3 regions of the Lysinibacillus sp. FSL L8-0126 genome follow, and region 2 is predicted to be linked to each of the others. Evidence: riboswitches for the same ligand, from Rfam matches in the RefSeq annotation. Region 2 holds a riboswitch; each other region holds the start of a gene.
The links. Region 2 has a riboswitch for S-adenosylmethionine ahead of metA (homoserine O-succinyltransferase). Riboswitches for the same ligand answer to the same signal wherever they lie in the genome.
Positions count from the first base shown of each region.

Region 1: it holds a riboswitch for S-adenosylmethionine, as region 2 does, so the genes downstream of both, MHI34_RS10195 (bifunctional homocysteine S-methyltransferase/methylenetetrahydrofolate reductase) here and metA (homoserine O-succinyltransferase) in region 2, are expected to answer to the same signal.
Region 3: it holds a riboswitch for S-adenosylmethionine, as region 2 does, so the genes downstream of both, MHI34_RS06290 (methionine ABC transporter ATP-binding protein) here and metA (homoserine O-succinyltransferase) in region 2, are expected to answer to the same signal.

Region 1 is NZ_CP152028.1:2,088,171-2,093,926, reverse strand. It holds gene metH (methionine synthase) at 1-1,140, opposite strand, end outside; gene MHI34_RS10195 (bifunctional homocysteine S-methyltransferase/methylenetetrahydrofolate reductase) at 1,133-2,980, opposite strand; SAM riboswitch class I at 3,072-3,172, opposite strand; gene MHI34_RS10190 (protoporphyrinogen oxidase) at 3,272-4,666, opposite strand; gene MHI34_RS10185 (globin-coupled sensor protein) at 4,899-5,756, opposite strand, start outside.
Region 2 is NZ_CP152028.1:3,746,857-3,752,612, reverse strand. It holds gene MHI34_RS18145 (endospore germination permease) at 1-1,034, shown strand, start outside; gene metA (homoserine O-succinyltransferase) at 1,075-2,010, opposite strand; SAM riboswitch class I at 2,120-2,230, opposite strand; gene MHI34_RS18135 (nucleotide excision repair endonuclease) at 2,380-2,805, shown strand; gene MHI34_RS18130 (hypothetical protein) at 2,858-3,244, opposite strand; gene MHI34_RS18125 (TrmB family transcriptional regulator) at 3,266-4,048, opposite strand; gene MHI34_RS18120 (TSUP family transporter) at 4,175-4,945, shown strand; gene panF (sodium/pantothenate symporter) at 4,988-5,756, opposite strand, start outside.
Region 3 is NZ_CP152028.1:1,313,017-1,318,772, reverse strand. It holds gene MHI34_RS06305 (M20 family metallopeptidase) at 1-899, opposite strand, end outside; gene MHI34_RS06300 (MetQ/NlpA family ABC transporter substrate-binding protein) at 912-1,772, opposite strand; gene MHI34_RS06295 (methionine ABC transporter permease) at 1,820-2,482, opposite strand; gene MHI34_RS06290 (methionine ABC transporter ATP-binding protein) at 2,472-3,497, opposite strand; SAM riboswitch class I at 3,605-3,713, opposite strand; gene MHI34_RS06285 (CaiB/BaiF CoA-transferase family protein) at 3,968-5,152, opposite strand; gene MHI34_RS06280 (sensor domain-containing diguanylate cyclase) at 5,635-5,756, shown strand, end outside.

The DNA.
Region 1 (5,756 bases), 1.7 Mb from region 2:
AATATCAATAACATGTGCACCATTTTTTACTTGCGCACGTGCAATTTCTGCAGCTTCTTCAAACTTCCCATCAATGATTAAATTCTTAAATTTACGAGAGCCTATAACATTCGTTCTTTCACCAATAAATAATGGACGCATAGAATCGTCATACAATAATGGTTCGATTCCTGATACCGCATGACCATGTGTTTTCTCTGGTATTTGGCGTGGTTTTTCATCTTTTAAAACCTCACGGATAGCTGTGATATGAGCTGGAGTCGTCCCACAACATCCACCTACAATATTAAGCCAGCCCTTTTCTGCAAAGCCTTTTAATTTTTGTGATAAAGATTCTGGTGATTCATGATAGCAACCTTCTTCATCCGGCAAGCCTGCATTCGGATAACAGCTAATATAGCCTGTGGAAAGCTCTGCTAATGAACGAATATGATCCGTCATAAACTCTGGTCCAGTCGCACAGTTTAAGCCAACGGATAGTGGTTTAATATGTTCAATAGAAATATAAAAAGCATCAATCGTTTGCCCTGCGAGTGTTGTACCCATCGGTTCAATTGTTCCTGAAATCATGACGGGTAGTTCTTTGCCAGTTGCCGCGAAAGCACGTGCTACACCTAGAGTACCTGCTTTTACGTTTAACATATCCTGACTAGTTTCTAGTAAAAGGACGTCTGCTCCTGCCTCAATTAACGCCTTCGCCTGTACATAAAAGTTTTCCTCTAGCTCATCAAATGTAATACCGCCAGTTACGGATAATGTTTTTGTTGTTGGACCCATTGCGCCAGCAACAAAGCGTGGCCAATCTGATGTTGAAAAGTTATCCACTGCTTGACGAGCAATTTCGACGGCACGTTTATTAATTTCTTCCGCTTTTGCGCCAAGATCATATTCATTTAACACAAGAGGTGTCCCGCCAAAAGTATTCGTACAAATAATATCTGCGCCTGCCTCTAAATATTTATGGTGAATTTCCTTAATTACATCAGGTCTAGTAAGCACAAGATTTTCATTACAGCCATCAAGCTCCTCCCCGCCAAAATCCTCAGCGGATAAGTTTTCGTTTTGTAGCATTGTTCCCATTGCGCCATCAAGAATTAAAATACGTTTCTCTAGTTGCTTTTCAATCAAGTGCTTAGCCATGTATACTTACCCCTTTTTTCTGTTCATCCAATTGCTCAATATATTTCATCAACTCTAATGTCACATCATAACGTAAAAATGGAGTGATAAGGTAAATGCCATTGAAATACTGTGCAGCCACCTCAACTAATTCCTTCGCAATGGCAATCCCCTCAAATGTTGCACGTTCTTTATCTTCACCACAGGCCTTCATTCTTGTTAAGGCATCTTCAGATAATTTTATGCCTGGCACCTCATGATGTAAGAATTCAGCACTTTTATAACTTGTAACGGGCATAATACCAATATAAATAGGTGCTTGCAAATGCTTGGTTGCCTCATAAATTTCCACAATTTTTTCCTTCGTATATACTGGCTGTGAAATAAAGTAGTCTGCTCCATACTCAATTTTCTTCTCTAAGCGTGCCACAGCACGATCTAATACACGGACATTTGGATTAAATGCAGCAGCTACTGAAAAATTTGCTTTTTTACGAAGTGGTTTACCTGAGAAGGAAATGCCTTGATTTAACTGCTTAATTAATTGGATCAGCTCCATTGATGAGACATCATAAACACTTGTGGCACCTGGGAAGTCCCCAACTTTTGTTGGATCACCAGTAACAGCTAACACATCATGAATTCCTAATGCATTTAACCCCATTAAATGTGATTGTAGACCGATTAAATTACGATCTCGGCATGTAATATGTGTTAGAGGACGTACACCATTAGTACTCTTCAACAATGCACCCATAGCAATATTGCTAATACGTGGAGAAGCCAGAGAATTGTCTGCCATCATGACGACATCTGCTCCTGCATCATACAATTGTTTTGCCCCTTCCAAAAAACCATCAATTTCTAGATGTCTAGGTGTATCTAGCTCTACAATGACAGAGCGTTCGCGCTTTACTTTTTCATGAAGAGGTTCATACTTCGTTGGCTCTGCTTCACGAACAATTTGAATCTTCTCCGGTTTGGCATACTTTTCATGAACTGGTGATAACTCTTCTAAATACTTCTTCGCTGCTGCTATATGCTTCGGTGTCGTACCACAACAGCCTCCAATTAAGCGTACCCCTTGATCACGTAATTCCACAGCCGCTCGACCAAAATATTCAGCTTCTGACTCATAAACGACACGACCATCTTCTAAGTCAAGGAGTGAAGCATTCGGATAAGCCGACATAAATGCCTTATCAGGAAGTTCTACACCTTCAAACGCCTGAATGGTATGGTGTGGACCTAAACGACAATTGACACCCACAATATCCGCACCAAGTTTTTCTAGCTCATGCAGGGCGTTATTTAAAGACATACCGTTTTGTAAAACACCAGGTTCGTGCATGGAAACTTGCGCAATAATCGGTAATTTTGTCTTTGTCCGTAGCATCTTTAAGGTAGCTGTTAATTCTTCAAAATCATAATAGGTTTCGAGTAAAAGGCCGTCTGGATTCCCAGCAAGTAAAACACTCGCTTGCTCCTCAATAGTTGCTAAGATTTCATCTAACGTTGCATCACTTTTACGAATACCACGAATACCACCAATTGTCCCTAAGACAAACTGACCTCCATCTGCCGCAGCTCGCTTTGCGATTGTAATCGCTGCTTCATTAAATTGTTGGACACGCGATTCTAATCCATAGCGAGCTAATTTAATGGCATTTGCACCATACGTATTCGTTTGGATGATATCAGCACCAGCTGCAATATATTCTCTATGAATCTTTTCAATTAACTCAGGTTTCTGTACATTCATTTCCTCATGACAATACTCCAAACCATAGCCATAAAGTACTGTGCCTATTGCGCCATCTGCCGTCAATACATGCGTTTTTAACCTTTCAAGCAATCTCATTAAACTAGCCTCTCTTCCTATATCTCTGTATAATAAAAAGCCTTCTTTTATAAAAAAAAGAAGGCTTTAATGACTCATCATTGTTTTTTCCTTCTCATCTTCGACTCAATGGTCTTCTGGATTTAGCACCTGACAAAAAAGTTGGTTGCTGAAGCTTCAATGGGCCAGTCCCTCTGCTTCTCTTGATAAGAATGTAGTATGAATTTTTTAAATAATTAAAAGAATCATATCGTTTACTGACGAATGAGTCAAGACTATTTCACATAACAAAGATATTTTTCACTTAAAAGCTTAGAAATTGGCTAGTTCCTTTGCAAGCTCCTCACCGATTTTCTTCCCATTTTGAATACAAGCACCAATCCCTACCCCAAAGTATGAACAACCTGCGATGGATAGATTAGGATAGTTTTCTTGTAATTCTTGAACTAAACCTTGTAATGCTTCACGGTGAGCTAGATCATATTTTGGCATTTGATCAATCCATTTTGTGACATTAATAACTGTTGGCTGTTCCTCTATTCCTAGGCTCTTGCGCACATCCTCTAAAGCAACCGCTGCTAATTCTTCGTCAGACATGGCATGGAGTTGCTCATATGCTGGATTGATGCTTTTATAAAAGAGTCGCACAAGTAATTTATGATCTCTTGATGTATGCCTCCATTTACGACTTGTCCAAGTTGCAGCATTACATGTAACGTCAGAATTATGTGAGACAATATAGCCCGTTCCATCTGCTGGCAATCTAGAGTCTGGTACATCAAAACCTAAATAGATCGTAATTGCTGAAGCTGTCGTAAATTGGTCAAAATAACTGTTTAATGATTCATCCTGTAGTAGGCCTTGAACAGCCTCATTCGGCAGTGCTAAAACGACATAATCTGTCTCGATGCTTTCACCATTAGCTAAGGCAATTGAATAGTGGTTTTCTTGCTTTTGAACATTGACAGTTGCGACACCCTTGATGATCTCTACATCGGTTAATGTTTGTTCGAGACGATCAATTAGAGAAGATAAACCGTTTTTGAACGATATAAACTTTTTATTGGCTGCTTTAGCAAATTGCTCACGATTCGCATCAAAGCCTTTTATGATACTTCCATACTCGTTCTTATAGTCAATCAAGTACGGTAAAGTAGAGGCAATCGAAAGCTGGTGTAAATCACCTGAATAAACACCTGCAAGAACGGGTGCAATTTGATTTTTTACAAGCTCTTCCCCTAAATAATAAGTTAAAAACTCTCCAATTGAACTTTCCTTTGTGAAGTCTTTGTTTGGTAAAGTCAAATCTTTTAATGCATCTTGTTTACCTTGCTCTGTAATCAATGTGCTTTGCTCCAAGGATGCCAAACTCATTGGTATTCCAAAAGTAGAATCTGCCGGAATGGCATGTAATTCATTATTCGTATAAATATAGGAAATACCTGTTTCGTTGTAAACTAGATTCTCCTCAAAATCAAGCTCCTGTACAAGCTCCATAACACCTTTATGACGAGCTACAATCGAGTCAGCACCTGTTTCCATAATAAAACCTTGCTCATGTGTTGAATATAATTTGCCCCCTAAATATGTATTTTTTTCTACAAGCACTAGACGCACATCTACATTATTTTCCTTCACTTGACGTTGTAAATAATGCATTGTGCATAATCCTGTAATACCGCCACCTAATACAACAACTGTTTTCATAGTAACCGCCCCTATTTTTAGTTCTTCCTACAGTATAAACTTATTTTCATTGAAAATTACGTTAAACCCTTTACAAATTTAGCAAAAATAGAGCTACCTCATCTGTGAGATAGCTCTAGCTTAATCATATGGAATTTCCATTTCAAGGTTTACAAAAAATACACATATTTATAGGTACTATAGTGTTTAATATGTCTAAAAAATACGGAAACATAAACGTTAATTTAGTAGTCTATCCTTTTAGATTTTGGGAAAAGCTCGCTAAGTTTTCTGCTGAATTCGTTACTTCTGTAAATGATGTCCCTAACTCGTTTAATATCCCGACGATTGCTTGTATTTTCGTTGCCATACAGTCGTTTTGATCCTTTGCTTCTGTCATGGCTCCCAATATGCTTGTAAATTGACCTTCAGTTTGTAACATGTTTTCCTCACCTGACGCCACTTCATCTTGAATATTTGCCAGAGAATGCTCTAATTTCTCTGTCCGTTCACTCGTTTTTTTCAATAACAATGCCACCGAAGTAACCGAATCCTTCGTTTGAATAGATAATTTACGCACCTCATCAGCCACTACACTAAAGCCTTTGCCCGCTTCTCCAGCACGCGCCGCTTCAATTGCAGCATTCAATGCCAACAGATTGGTTTGATTAGCAATATTAGTAACCACATTCATGATTGTCTCCATTTCCCTAGACATATCCGATAATTGTTCAATATTTTCTTCTATATCATGAAGTGAATGAATAATATTAAGCATATTTTGTGATTGATTTTTTAAACGTTCACGACCTTCAAGTGCTTGATTTTCAGCCAGTGTTGAGACATCAAGTGATTTTTTAGCCAATTGTTTAATTTCGTCAGATTGCTTGCTTAAGCAGCAAAATGAATTATTTGTTTCCTGAGAAATTGTGGCAAGTGCTTCGGAAGAATCAACAATTTGTCGTTCAATAGCTTCTTTCTCATGCATCATTTTTTCTTTCATTTGTTCTACAGTGTTTTCAAAAGCCTCCAAAACGAGCTGCTGCTCGAAATTACAAATTTTCGATATGGCCCTGATCGTATTAAATTGATCTTGGGGGTGCTCTATATT
Region 2 (5,756 bases):
CATGGATTGCCGCCTGCATTGGAGTTGTCCTTAGCCTGCTGGCCGTTAAATTATTTTTAACACTAGCCAACCAAACACCGTCACTTAATTTTGTAGAGGCAAATGAAAAAATTCTTGGTCGTTTTTTTGGAAAAATCACAGCCAGTTGTTTCCTAATCTTAACCTTTCTATCTGCTGGAGAATTACTCTATTTTATCGGTATTTTTATGAAAACCGAAGTCATGCCGGAGACTCCGACATTAGCATTTGCCTTGATGTTTAGTATTATCATTATGTACGCTGCTTATTTAGGCATTGAGACCTTTGCCCGTTCAGCAGAAATTATTTTTCCAGCATTTGTCTTTATTTTTATTTTTTTTATGGTTTGTATTACGCCTCAAATTCATTTTGAGAACATTCAACCCTTATTAGAAGCAACCAAAACATCTATGCTTTATAGTATTGCACGCTTTATGAGTATCTTTTCCTTTCCATTACTGGTGTTATTAATACTGTATCCTGCTGGTGTCAATGTACAGCCATCTGCACAGAAAGGGTTATATTTTGGGACAATCCTCGGTGGCATCGTCTTAATTACGTTGATTGTGCTATCGATTCTTGTTTTAGGACCTGAGAATACGTCATCTAGAACATTTCCTAGCTATGCCTTAGCGCAAAGAATATCGATAGGGAATTTTTTGCAGCGCATTGAAATCATCATGGCCTTTATGTGGATTTCATCCATTTATATTCGCACATTTATGTATTTCTATACGACTGTTGTCGGTCTTGCGCAAATTTTAAAAATCAAGGATCATCGCCCTCTCATATTACCGATGGGTCTAATTGTCATTGGGCTTTCTCAAATTATTCATCCAGACATTGTACATTCAACCAATTACAATAATGAAATTTGGCCAATCTTTTCTTTTATAATCACCATTTTATTACCGATACTTTTATTGATTGTCGCAGTTATACGAAATCGCAAAACCAAAGCTCAAAGTACCGAAACGCCTAATACAGAAACAACGAATGACAATCAAAAAGTCTAATTTCTTTTATGGTGAGAAAAGAAATTAGACTTTTTATTAATTAAATATGATATTCAATTTCATCTACAAAATCCCATTCGTATGGTGTTTCTTGGTAAACATAGTAGTTCAACCAGTTAGAGAATAATAAATGCGTATGGGCACGCCATGTATTCATTGGCTCCTGTGATGGATCATCATTCGGGAAGTAATTCACAGGAACAGCGATATCTATGCCCTTTGCGACATCACGGCTATATTCATCGGCTAATGTTGTCGCATCATACTCCAGATGCCCTGTAATCATAATGTTTTTATTATCTTTTGATTGGACGATGAACACACCTGCATCCTCTGAATAGGATAATAATCGTAAGTCTGGATGATTGCGAACCTCGTCGATCGAAACAGAAGTATAGCGTGAATGTGGAGCGGTAAATAAATCACTGAAGCCACGTACTAAATCCACTGTTAAATCGGTGATTACATGGGAATAGACACCTGAGCATTTAGCTGAAAGTTCTACCTTTCCTATCCCATAATGATGATACAGTGCCGCCTGTGCCCCCCAACAGATATGTAAAACGGATGTCACATTCTTTTTGGACCAGTCCATAATTTCTGAAATTTCCCGCCAATAGTTAACTTCTTCAAAGGCCATTTTTTCTACAGGTGCTCCCGTAATAATCATCCCGTCATAGCGACGGTGACGAATTTGGTTGAACGTTGTGTAAAATAGCTGTAAATGTGATTTACTGACGTTTTTCGACTCATGTGTGGCCGTATTTAAAAAGGTGATATTTACCTGTAGCGGTGTATTCCCTAATAAACGTAGTAATTGAAGCTCCGTTTTTTCTTTTTCAGGCATTAAATTCAATATTAATATGTTTAACGGACGAATTTGCTGTGTTTTCGCACGGTCCTCTTCCATGACGAAGATTTTTTCCTCACGTAAATGTTCTCCAGCTGGTAAATTTTTCGGAATATTAATTGGCATCTTGCGTTCCCCTCTCTTTGATCACTCTCTTTTAGCAAACCTTGCTGACAAATTAAAAAATCCTCCTCATTCCATACGAGATAGAATGAGAAGGATTTTTTCACGTCCACTCTTATCTCTCAAAGGAAAAATCCTTCGCTGGAATTAGCACCTTTCTAACAATTGTTAGAGGTTGCTGAAGCGTCATCGGGCCAAATCCCTCAGCTTCTCTTGATAAGATTATTTAATTACATCGAATTGTAGCATGAATTAGTTAGAATATCAATAATTCATAGAATATTTTGTGATTCAAATGCATGTTCCTCGTTTATTTGATGTACACTAAGCTTGCTATAAGTAGTGTTTCTACATTTAAAATTTATGGTAAACATGCCGTATTTATGTTACCATATAACTTTAGTAACAGAGAGGAACGTGAATACTTTGATTAAAATTGAATTTCCAAAACCTGATGTAGTCATCCGTCAACGTGAACAAGAAGTAAAACCTGGTGATGTGCCTATCACACCATACTTTGGTTTTATTGACTTCCATAAAATCACACGTGATAAAGGCGGCATTTTTTTATTCTATAATGACAAGAATGAGCTATTATTTGTCGGCAAAGCACGTAAAATTCGTCAACGTATTAAAAAGCATTTCGAGGACAATGTATCTCCGATGAAAAATCATCGTGATGAAGTGTTCAAAATTGAGGTCTATGAAGTAGAAGATCCAATGGAACGTGAAATTTACGAAACATATGCGATTAACACTTTCCGCTCCAAATACAATGTAGAGAAAGTCTTTTATTAAGATATCTTGTAAAGAAACCGAAATCTCATTTAATGGGATTTCGGTTTTTGTCTTATATAGAGGTTACGCGATCTATTGGCGTACTCTCGCCGTTTATTCGCAAATCAATCGTGTATAGCTCAGGATCTTTGGTGATGATTTTATATACATAGGGTTGAGCCACTTTTCGTTGCTCGCTACCTTCTTTCAGTTGGATGACTTGACTATTTTCTTCAGCCGCAATACTTGCCAGCACATTCCCTTTCGAATAATAAACAAGATAATACGTAGAGTCATCTTCATACAATAATTGAATCTTATCATTAGCCTCAATTTTTTGTTGAATATTGTCTGGAACGACAGTTAGCTCATGAATCATTAGTGATTTGGTAGGCGTTTTAGCGTTACATGCTCCTAACATTAATAAGCTCATTAAACCTAGCAACACGAATTTTTTCACGTTACTCCCCTTCCCTTATGACTATTCTAAGAAAAAAGCTTTACGCTCCTTAGCAATCCAGTCTTCTAATTCCTGATCATCACGTTTTACCAATCGATTGATAAGGACGTCATGCCAAACATAATCCTCTAACAAATAAATATGGACAGGGTCATTGGTGATAAAGGCCATTTCTTGCGTAGATGGAGAGTGACCATAAATCATTTCCTGACCATCTACCGATAAAATAAACCAATGTGGTGTAGACGTTTTTTTCGTGTAGTGTGTAGCTCTATGCTGGTCAATCGACTCTAGCTGTTCCCCTACATATAGGGTAATACCATGAATAGGAACATGCTGTGCCACTTCTTGAATATCTCCCCTTAAAGTATCATACATATCTTCCCACATCGATAGAATCACTTTTTTCTTGGCTTTTTTTAAAAGTGACTGGCAATAGTTGATGATCGCCTCCTTGCCCTTTAGCATGACTACTTTTGGCTCCACTTCCTGCACTTTTTCCTCTAATTTTTCTAATTTCGTACTCATGGATGTAAAATTCGATTGCCAGCGCTGCTGCATTTGCTGTAAAAACACAGACACAGGCATAGCCGCATAGGTCGTTTGTTCAGCCGTTTCTTCTTTTAGCACAATTCCCTTTTCTACAAGGACGTTTAAAATATCATAAATTCTTGCGCGTGGTATACCAGAATTTTTACTGACCTGATAGGCACTAACATGACTTTGCTGCACAAGTGCCGTATAGGCCTTTGCTTCATATTCTGTAAAGCCCATGTCTTTCAACTGGGCGATTAATTCCTCCATGTAATCCCTCCATTATCTTTATTATAGGCTACTGTTGTGAAGATTTGCCAATGAAAAAATGAGGGTTTACAGCGTAATTAAAATTAGTTACTATTTCAGTAGTAACTAATTTAAAAGAGGTGTAATATGTTTTTTGAAGTCGATGTACATATTCTTATCCTGTTAATTTCATTTGGATTTCTGGCGGCTTTTGTCGACTCAGTAGTGGGAGGAGGCGGTTTAATTTCATTGCCAGCTTTATTGTTTGCTGGCCTCAATCCAGCCGCTGCTGTTGCAACCAATAAACTTGCCGGGACAATGGGCTCACTGACATCTTCCATTTCCTTTTATCGTTCTGGTCAGCTTGAAATACGATCCGTTCTCAAATATTTCCCGCTTGCCTTTGTCGGCTCCTTATTTGGTGCATGGACCGTGCATTTAATCAATCCAGCATTACTAAAGCCATTAATGCTCGTGATGCTGGCAGCCGTTGCGGTTTATACAATTTTCAAAAAGGATTGGGGCGCTGTCTCTAGCGTAAAAACTCTCTCTAGAACCCACTTACTATTATTTATGGGATTATTATTTGGCATTGGTTTTTATGATGGGTTTCTTGGACCTGGTACAGGCTCTTTTTTAATCTTTAGCTTCTTGTTGATAGGCTTTGATTTTTTAAAGGCGGCAGGAAATGCAAAGTTTTTAAATTTGGCAAGTAACGTGGCAGGCCTTTGTATGTTCGCCTACTTAGGTCAAATCCATTTTGTTTATGGCTTCGTGATGGGCATTGCTCAAATTGGTGGCGCTATGCTTGGTTCCCGAATGGCGATCAAAAAAGGAAGCGGTTTTGTTCGTACGCTCTTTATCGTAGTGACAGTGACATTGCTTGCGAAAAATGCCTATGATTTTATGATTCATTAAACACAAAAACGCCACAGACTTGTATCTGCGGCGTTCTTTGATTTAAATCATGAGTTGCTCATTTTTGAATTTATGACTTGTGGCTAAGCTAACGAGAATAAAAATAATGAAGGATGCAACAATGGGAATCGTAACCGTGTGCATACCAAAGACGGAAGGATAAAAGCGATCAATCATAATATACAAGGACATGCCTGTAATCATGGACGCCATCGCACCATATTTATTGGCTTTTTTCCAATACAATCCTAAAACTACTGTCCAGATAAAGACAGCCTCTAGCCCACCAAAAGCAAATAAATTCAACCACACTAATAAATCGGGTGGGTTGAGCGCAAAGATAATAACAGCTAAGCCAATAACCGTTGTCACAACAAAGCTTGCACGTTTAATCTCTGCATCACTAGCTTGTGGCTTCATGTAATTTAAATAAATATCTTTGACAACCGTGGAGCTGACCAGCATAAGCAGGGCATTGACAGTTGACATGGTAGCAGCCATTGGCGCAGCTAAGACGATCCCCGCTAAAAATGGTGGCAATACCTTTAATGTCAGAAGCGGCATTACTTTATCACCAATCTCAATGCCAGGTAAGACAGGTCGTGCTAATACACCAATTAAATGCATGCCAAACATGATTGTCCCGATGGCAATCGTGCCAATAATGATGGCTAAGTGCATACTTTTAGAATCCTTATAGCTCATGGCACGGACAGCAATTTGCGGAAGCCCTACAACCCCTACACCAATTAAAATCCAAAATGTCGAAACATACAATGGTGTTAAATCTCCTTGCGCTCCAAATGGTGAC
Region 3 (5,756 bases), 2.3 Mb from region 2:
TCTTGTAAAATATTATCTAGTAAAGGATTTAGCACAAAATCCTTTACTTCATTTTGGAATCGTTCAATTTTTACCGTTGCCCCGGTTGCTAGTGCAGCACCTTCAGCAATTGCACGTACCTTTACTGATACCTCCTCTGTTTTTTTCCATGAATCCGCACGAATGAAGAATCTTGCTGCTGCATATTCAGGAATAATGTTTGGTGCATCCCCACCATGTGTAATAATTCCATGAATTCGAACATCTGTAGGAAGCTGCTGGCGTAAAGCATTAATCCCAACAAAAAGCTGGATCACTGCATCTAATGCATTAATTCCTTCCTCAGGAGCCCCTGATGCATGTGCGGCTTTCCCGTAAAAATGGAAATCAAGTGGATCAACGGCAAGTGTTTCGCTTGTTAGAGATGTTTTTCCTGCTGGATGAATCATTAAAGCGACATCTACTTCCTTTAAATAGCCATGTGCTACAAAGCTTCCCTTTGCACTGCCGTTTGGACCACCCTCTTCAGCAGGTGTTCCTAAGACGACGACACTTCCACCAGTTTCATCTAATGTTTTAGAAAGAGCAATTCCGGCTGCTACACTCGTTGTTCCAATAATATTATGACCACAGGCATGCCCTAAACCTGGAAGAGCGTCATATTCAGCAAGAAAGGCAATTGTTGAACCAGGTTTTCCACTGTCTTTCACTGCATAAAAGGAGGTTTCATGTCCAGCAACGGCTGTGTCTACTTTAAATCCTGCATTCGTCAAGATTTCTACATGCTTTTGACTTGCGAAAAACTCCTGATTCCCTATCTCTGGATTGGCATGGATTTCCTGGCTAGTTTCAATATACAATGCTTGATTTGTTTCAATGGATTCCTGGATTAGTTCAATTCCCGATAAAGTTTTGCTCATATTTATCTCCCCCTATAGTCCTTTGCTTTGTTTTATTAACTCATCTTTTGATAAATCAACAACAATAGATCCTCCATTTGTTTCTGCCTCGACTGCCTTCATTACGTCTTCCTCATGATACAGCTCGACAATTCTCTGATATGTTTTATTATCTTGATCATCTGCTCGTGCAGCAAAAATGTTCACATAAGGTAAGGCGTTTGGATCGTTGGCATCTTCAAGATAAATGGGGTCCTTTACGGGATCAAACCCAGCTTGTCCAGCAACTCCATTATTAATAACGGATGCAACTACATCTGGTAATACACGTGGTGTTTGTTGAGCTACAATCGGTAAAATGTCTAAATCTTTCGGGTTGTCGACGATTTTACTTGGGTCACCGAAGAGACCAAAATCATCTGCCAATTTAATTAAGCCAGCTGATTCTAATAATCTTAATGCACGAGCCTGGTTGGAAGGGTCATCAGGGATAGCAATTTTGTCACCTTTTTTAATTTCGTTAACATCCTTCACTTTCTCTGAATATATTCCCATTGGAGCAATAACAGTAGCACCAATTGGAACTAAATCGACATTATTTTCTTTAGTAAATTGTGTTAGAAACGCGATATGCTGAAAGGAATTAATATCAATTTCTTTATTTGCTAATGCCTGATTCGGCAATGTATAGTCAGAGAACTCAACAAGCTCAATTTCAATCCCTTCCTTTTTAGCTTTCTCTTTTAAAATCGGCCATACTTCACCATCTGTTCCAGTTACACCAATCTTTACTTTTTCTTCTTTTTTAGCATTATCTGTAGCTGAATCAGACCCACAGGCAGCCAATGCTAATACGGCTGTTAAAACTAATAAAATACTAAACCACTTTTTCATTATTAATCTCCTCTTTCGTTGTTTTATTCAAATGAAAAATGTCCTTCTTACCGTCGCATAATTTTTCTTGATAGCTTATTCCCAATCCACTGCGCAATTTGTACAAGAATAATAAGAATAATAACGGTCACAAGCATGACACTTCCATCAAAGCGTTGATAACCATATGTCATTGCAATATGACCTAAACCGCCTCCGCCAACTGTACCAGCCATTGCAGAGAAATCTATTAAACCGACTGTCACAAACGTTAAGCCTAAAATTAACGGTCCAAGTGCCTCTGGAATTAATACAGTAAAAATAATTTGTAGAGGACTTGCTCCCATTGCCTTTGCGGCTTCAATTACCCCAGGGTCAATGCTAACTAAGTTATTCTCTACTACTCTCGCAATACCAAATGATGAGGCAATCGTCATCGGAAAGATTGCTGCCCACGTACCAATCGTTGTTCCAACAACCATTCTTGTTAATGGGCTAATGGCCACTAGAAAAATAATAAATGGAACTGGGCGAATAATATTAATTAAAAAATTTAACAATTGAAACACGAATTTGTTCTCTAAAATATTTCCTTTTCGTGTCACATATAGTAGTAAACCTATTGTTATACCAAGAATAGAACCGAAGATAAGGGTTATAATAACCATTAAAATCGTTTCACCCGTAGATTCAAAAATACGGGGCCAAAAAGTCGTCCAATCAACCTTCATTGAATTTTACCTCCTCAACAGTTACAATGTCTTGTAATTCAGTAAGAACACTAGGTATTTTATCGCTATGTCCCTCAAATGAGACGAGCAAGTTCCCATAGAACTTCTCCTGAATTTCTCGGACAGAGCCATAGACGATATTAACGTCCACATCAAATTTTCTTGTTACGCGAGAAAGGATAGGATCGCTAGCAATATCACCTTTAAAAATAACACGGTATAAATTTTTGCCGCCTTTTTTTCTCCATTCCTCTAATAGAGATGCAGATGGTCGATCTTGCTGAACCGATTGAATAAACCGTTGAGTCGTTAAATGCTGTGGATTTGTAAAAATATCAAAAACTGAATTAGATTCAATTACTGCTCCATTTTCCATGACTGCTACTCTGTCACATATTTGTTGGATGACATTCATCTCATGTGTGATTAGCAAAATAGTGATTCCTAAATCCTTGTTTACTTTTTTGAGAAGGCGGAGAATTTCCCCAGTTGTATCTGGATCGAGCGCTGAGGTTGCTTCATCACAAATTAATATATCAGGGGAGGTAGCAAGCGCCCTCGCAATGCCAACCCGCTGTTTTTGGCCTCCAGATAATTGCTCAGGGTAATCGTTCGCTTTTTCTGTAAGACCAACAAAACTAAGAAGTTCTGCAACTCTTTCATTAATTTCTTTTTTAGGCACTCCCGCCAGCTTAAGTGGATAGGCTACATTTCCAGCTACCGTTCTTGAGGAGAATAAGTTGAAATTTTGAAAAATCATGCCGATTCTTCTTCTCAGCTTTCTTACCTCTTTTGGTGTGAGCGAATTAATATCAACACCTTGTACTTGAACAGTGCCATGGGTTGGACTTTCTAATAGATTCACAAGTCGCAATAATGTGCTCTTTCCTGCACCACTAAATCCAATAATTCCAAAAATCTCTCCCTGCTGAATGGAAAGAGATACATCTTTCACTGCATTCACTTCACGATCACCAAATTTAAAGGTTTTCGCTACATTCTGAAATTCAATCATTTACTTGCTCAACTCCCTATTTAAAAATAAAGAACAAAAAGGACCTTCCTTTTGTTCTTATCGATTAAGAAAAAAGGAAGGTCCCCACTATTGAAGAAACTACTTCCTTCTCATCTTTCAAATGTAAGTACATTTGCAGGAATTGGCACGGTATTATGTTAATAACCCGCTGCCGAGACTTCATTGGGCCTGTCCCTCAGTCTCTCTGGATAAGAAGAAATTATCGTATTTAATTGTCTGTTAAGATTTAAACAATACTATAATGCTTGATGAATTATATGTCAACATTTCTTTTAAAAAGTTTTATTAGAAAAATAAATCCATTTACTGTTATAACAGCAGGAGTACATTGGTAGCTGCGTTTTTTCTAGTGAAATAATTTATGCTTATGTTACTGAGGATGTCAATGAGCAGGCAGCCATAAAAAGGTTCAATTTGAAAATTGCCTACTTCCAAATTGAACCTTTCCGTTATTCTAAAACGCCCTTTTCTCGTAAACTAGCAATTTGTTCATCATTATAGCCAAGTGCAGTTAATACTTCTTCATTATGCTCTCCAAGCTTGGCACCGACATACTTGTACTCAGGCTCAGTGCCATCAAATTTAAAGGCAGAAGCAATTTGCTGTTGCATGGTGCCATCGCTTTTTGGAATATCGACGATCATGCCGCGAGCCTTCAACTGTGGATGCTCACATGCTTCTGGAAAAGTGAGTACAGGCTCTACACAACCTTCAAAATCCTCGTTAAATACCTCAAGCCATTCCTCATATGTCTTTGATAGAAAGGCATCATGAACAGCCTCTTTAAAGCGTATTTGCGTATAGTAAGAATCATTAAAGGTATTATCAATCAACTCAGGAATGTCGAGTGCTTCACAGAGCAGTTTACGAAATTGAGGTTCTAAGCTACCGACAGAGAAGAAGCGTCCATCTTTTGTTTTGTAAAAATCATAGTAACTGCCTCCGTTTAAAATTTCTTGCTCTGGCTGTGGTACACGACCACCCCCAATAAACGCAGCACCATACATAGCATTCAGCGAAAAGACAGCATCTGTCATACTAATATCTATGAATTGTCCTTCGCCTGTTTTTTCACGATGAAGGGCAGCAGCCAGTACCCCAATTGCGGCATGCATTGTCCCTCCAGCTATATCAGCTAGTTGAACTCCCATGGAGACAGGCTTTTTATCCTTATGGCGTGAATAATCGAGTAAGCCTGCTAAAGATAAATAGTTATTATCGTGTCCAGGTCGATTGCTATAAGGTCCAGTTTGTCCGTAACCAGTAATCGCACAATAGATAACCTTTGGATTTATTTCCTTTAGAGCTTCATAGCCAATGCCAAGGCGTTGCATGACACCAGGCCGAAAACCTTCGATAATAACGTCATACTCTTGCACCAGTGATTTTACAATGTCTATAGCCTCTGGTGATTTAAGATTTAATGTAATTGATTTTTTAGATCGATTTAAATGTTGATGAATGTAAGCCTCATGATCTTCATCATAGGGAGGCATAATTCGTGTTAAATCAACGCGCTTTGAAGATTCAACATGGATGACATCTGCTCCTAAATCAGCAAAAATCATTGTCGCCATTGGCCCTGGTAGTAATGCAGAAAAATCGAGAATTTTTAACCCTTGTAAAATGCCCAAATCTTCCAACCCCTTTTTGTGTAGGCTACACGACCATCCCATTGATGGAAGCGTAGCGCTTTTCTCATAATCCCCATTGTGTGAAAAGCGTAACGTTCGATTCTGTATTAATACAGTTTATTTTATTTTAAAGAGTATTATAACAGAATAGACCTTAACTTGCCTATGCTATTTTTCATTATAAAATAAACATTTCAACTTTCATATGTCAGAATAACAATAAAAGTAAAAAAATTTAGAATTTAGATTTTTTATCAAATTTCAGACAATAGTTGTCAGTTGTTAGAATATTTAATTTAAGAAAATAAATTGTAGAATTTTGTTTACTAGCTAGCTATATGATACGACCCTTTTTATTGATACAATCCTAGTGGTGTATTGGATTCTTCTTACGCAATTTGGAAATGATACTATTACCCCATTTATTAATAAAGTATCTCTCAAAAAATACATATAAAATTAACGTAAATAGGAGAGAAGAAATGAAATCACATCAATTAAAACTAAAGCATTTAATTATGGGAGTTGCGATGGCAGCATTCTTTTTCACGAGCCTTGGTAGTGTTTGGGGCGGATACAGAATGAATATTGACTCGATAAAGGA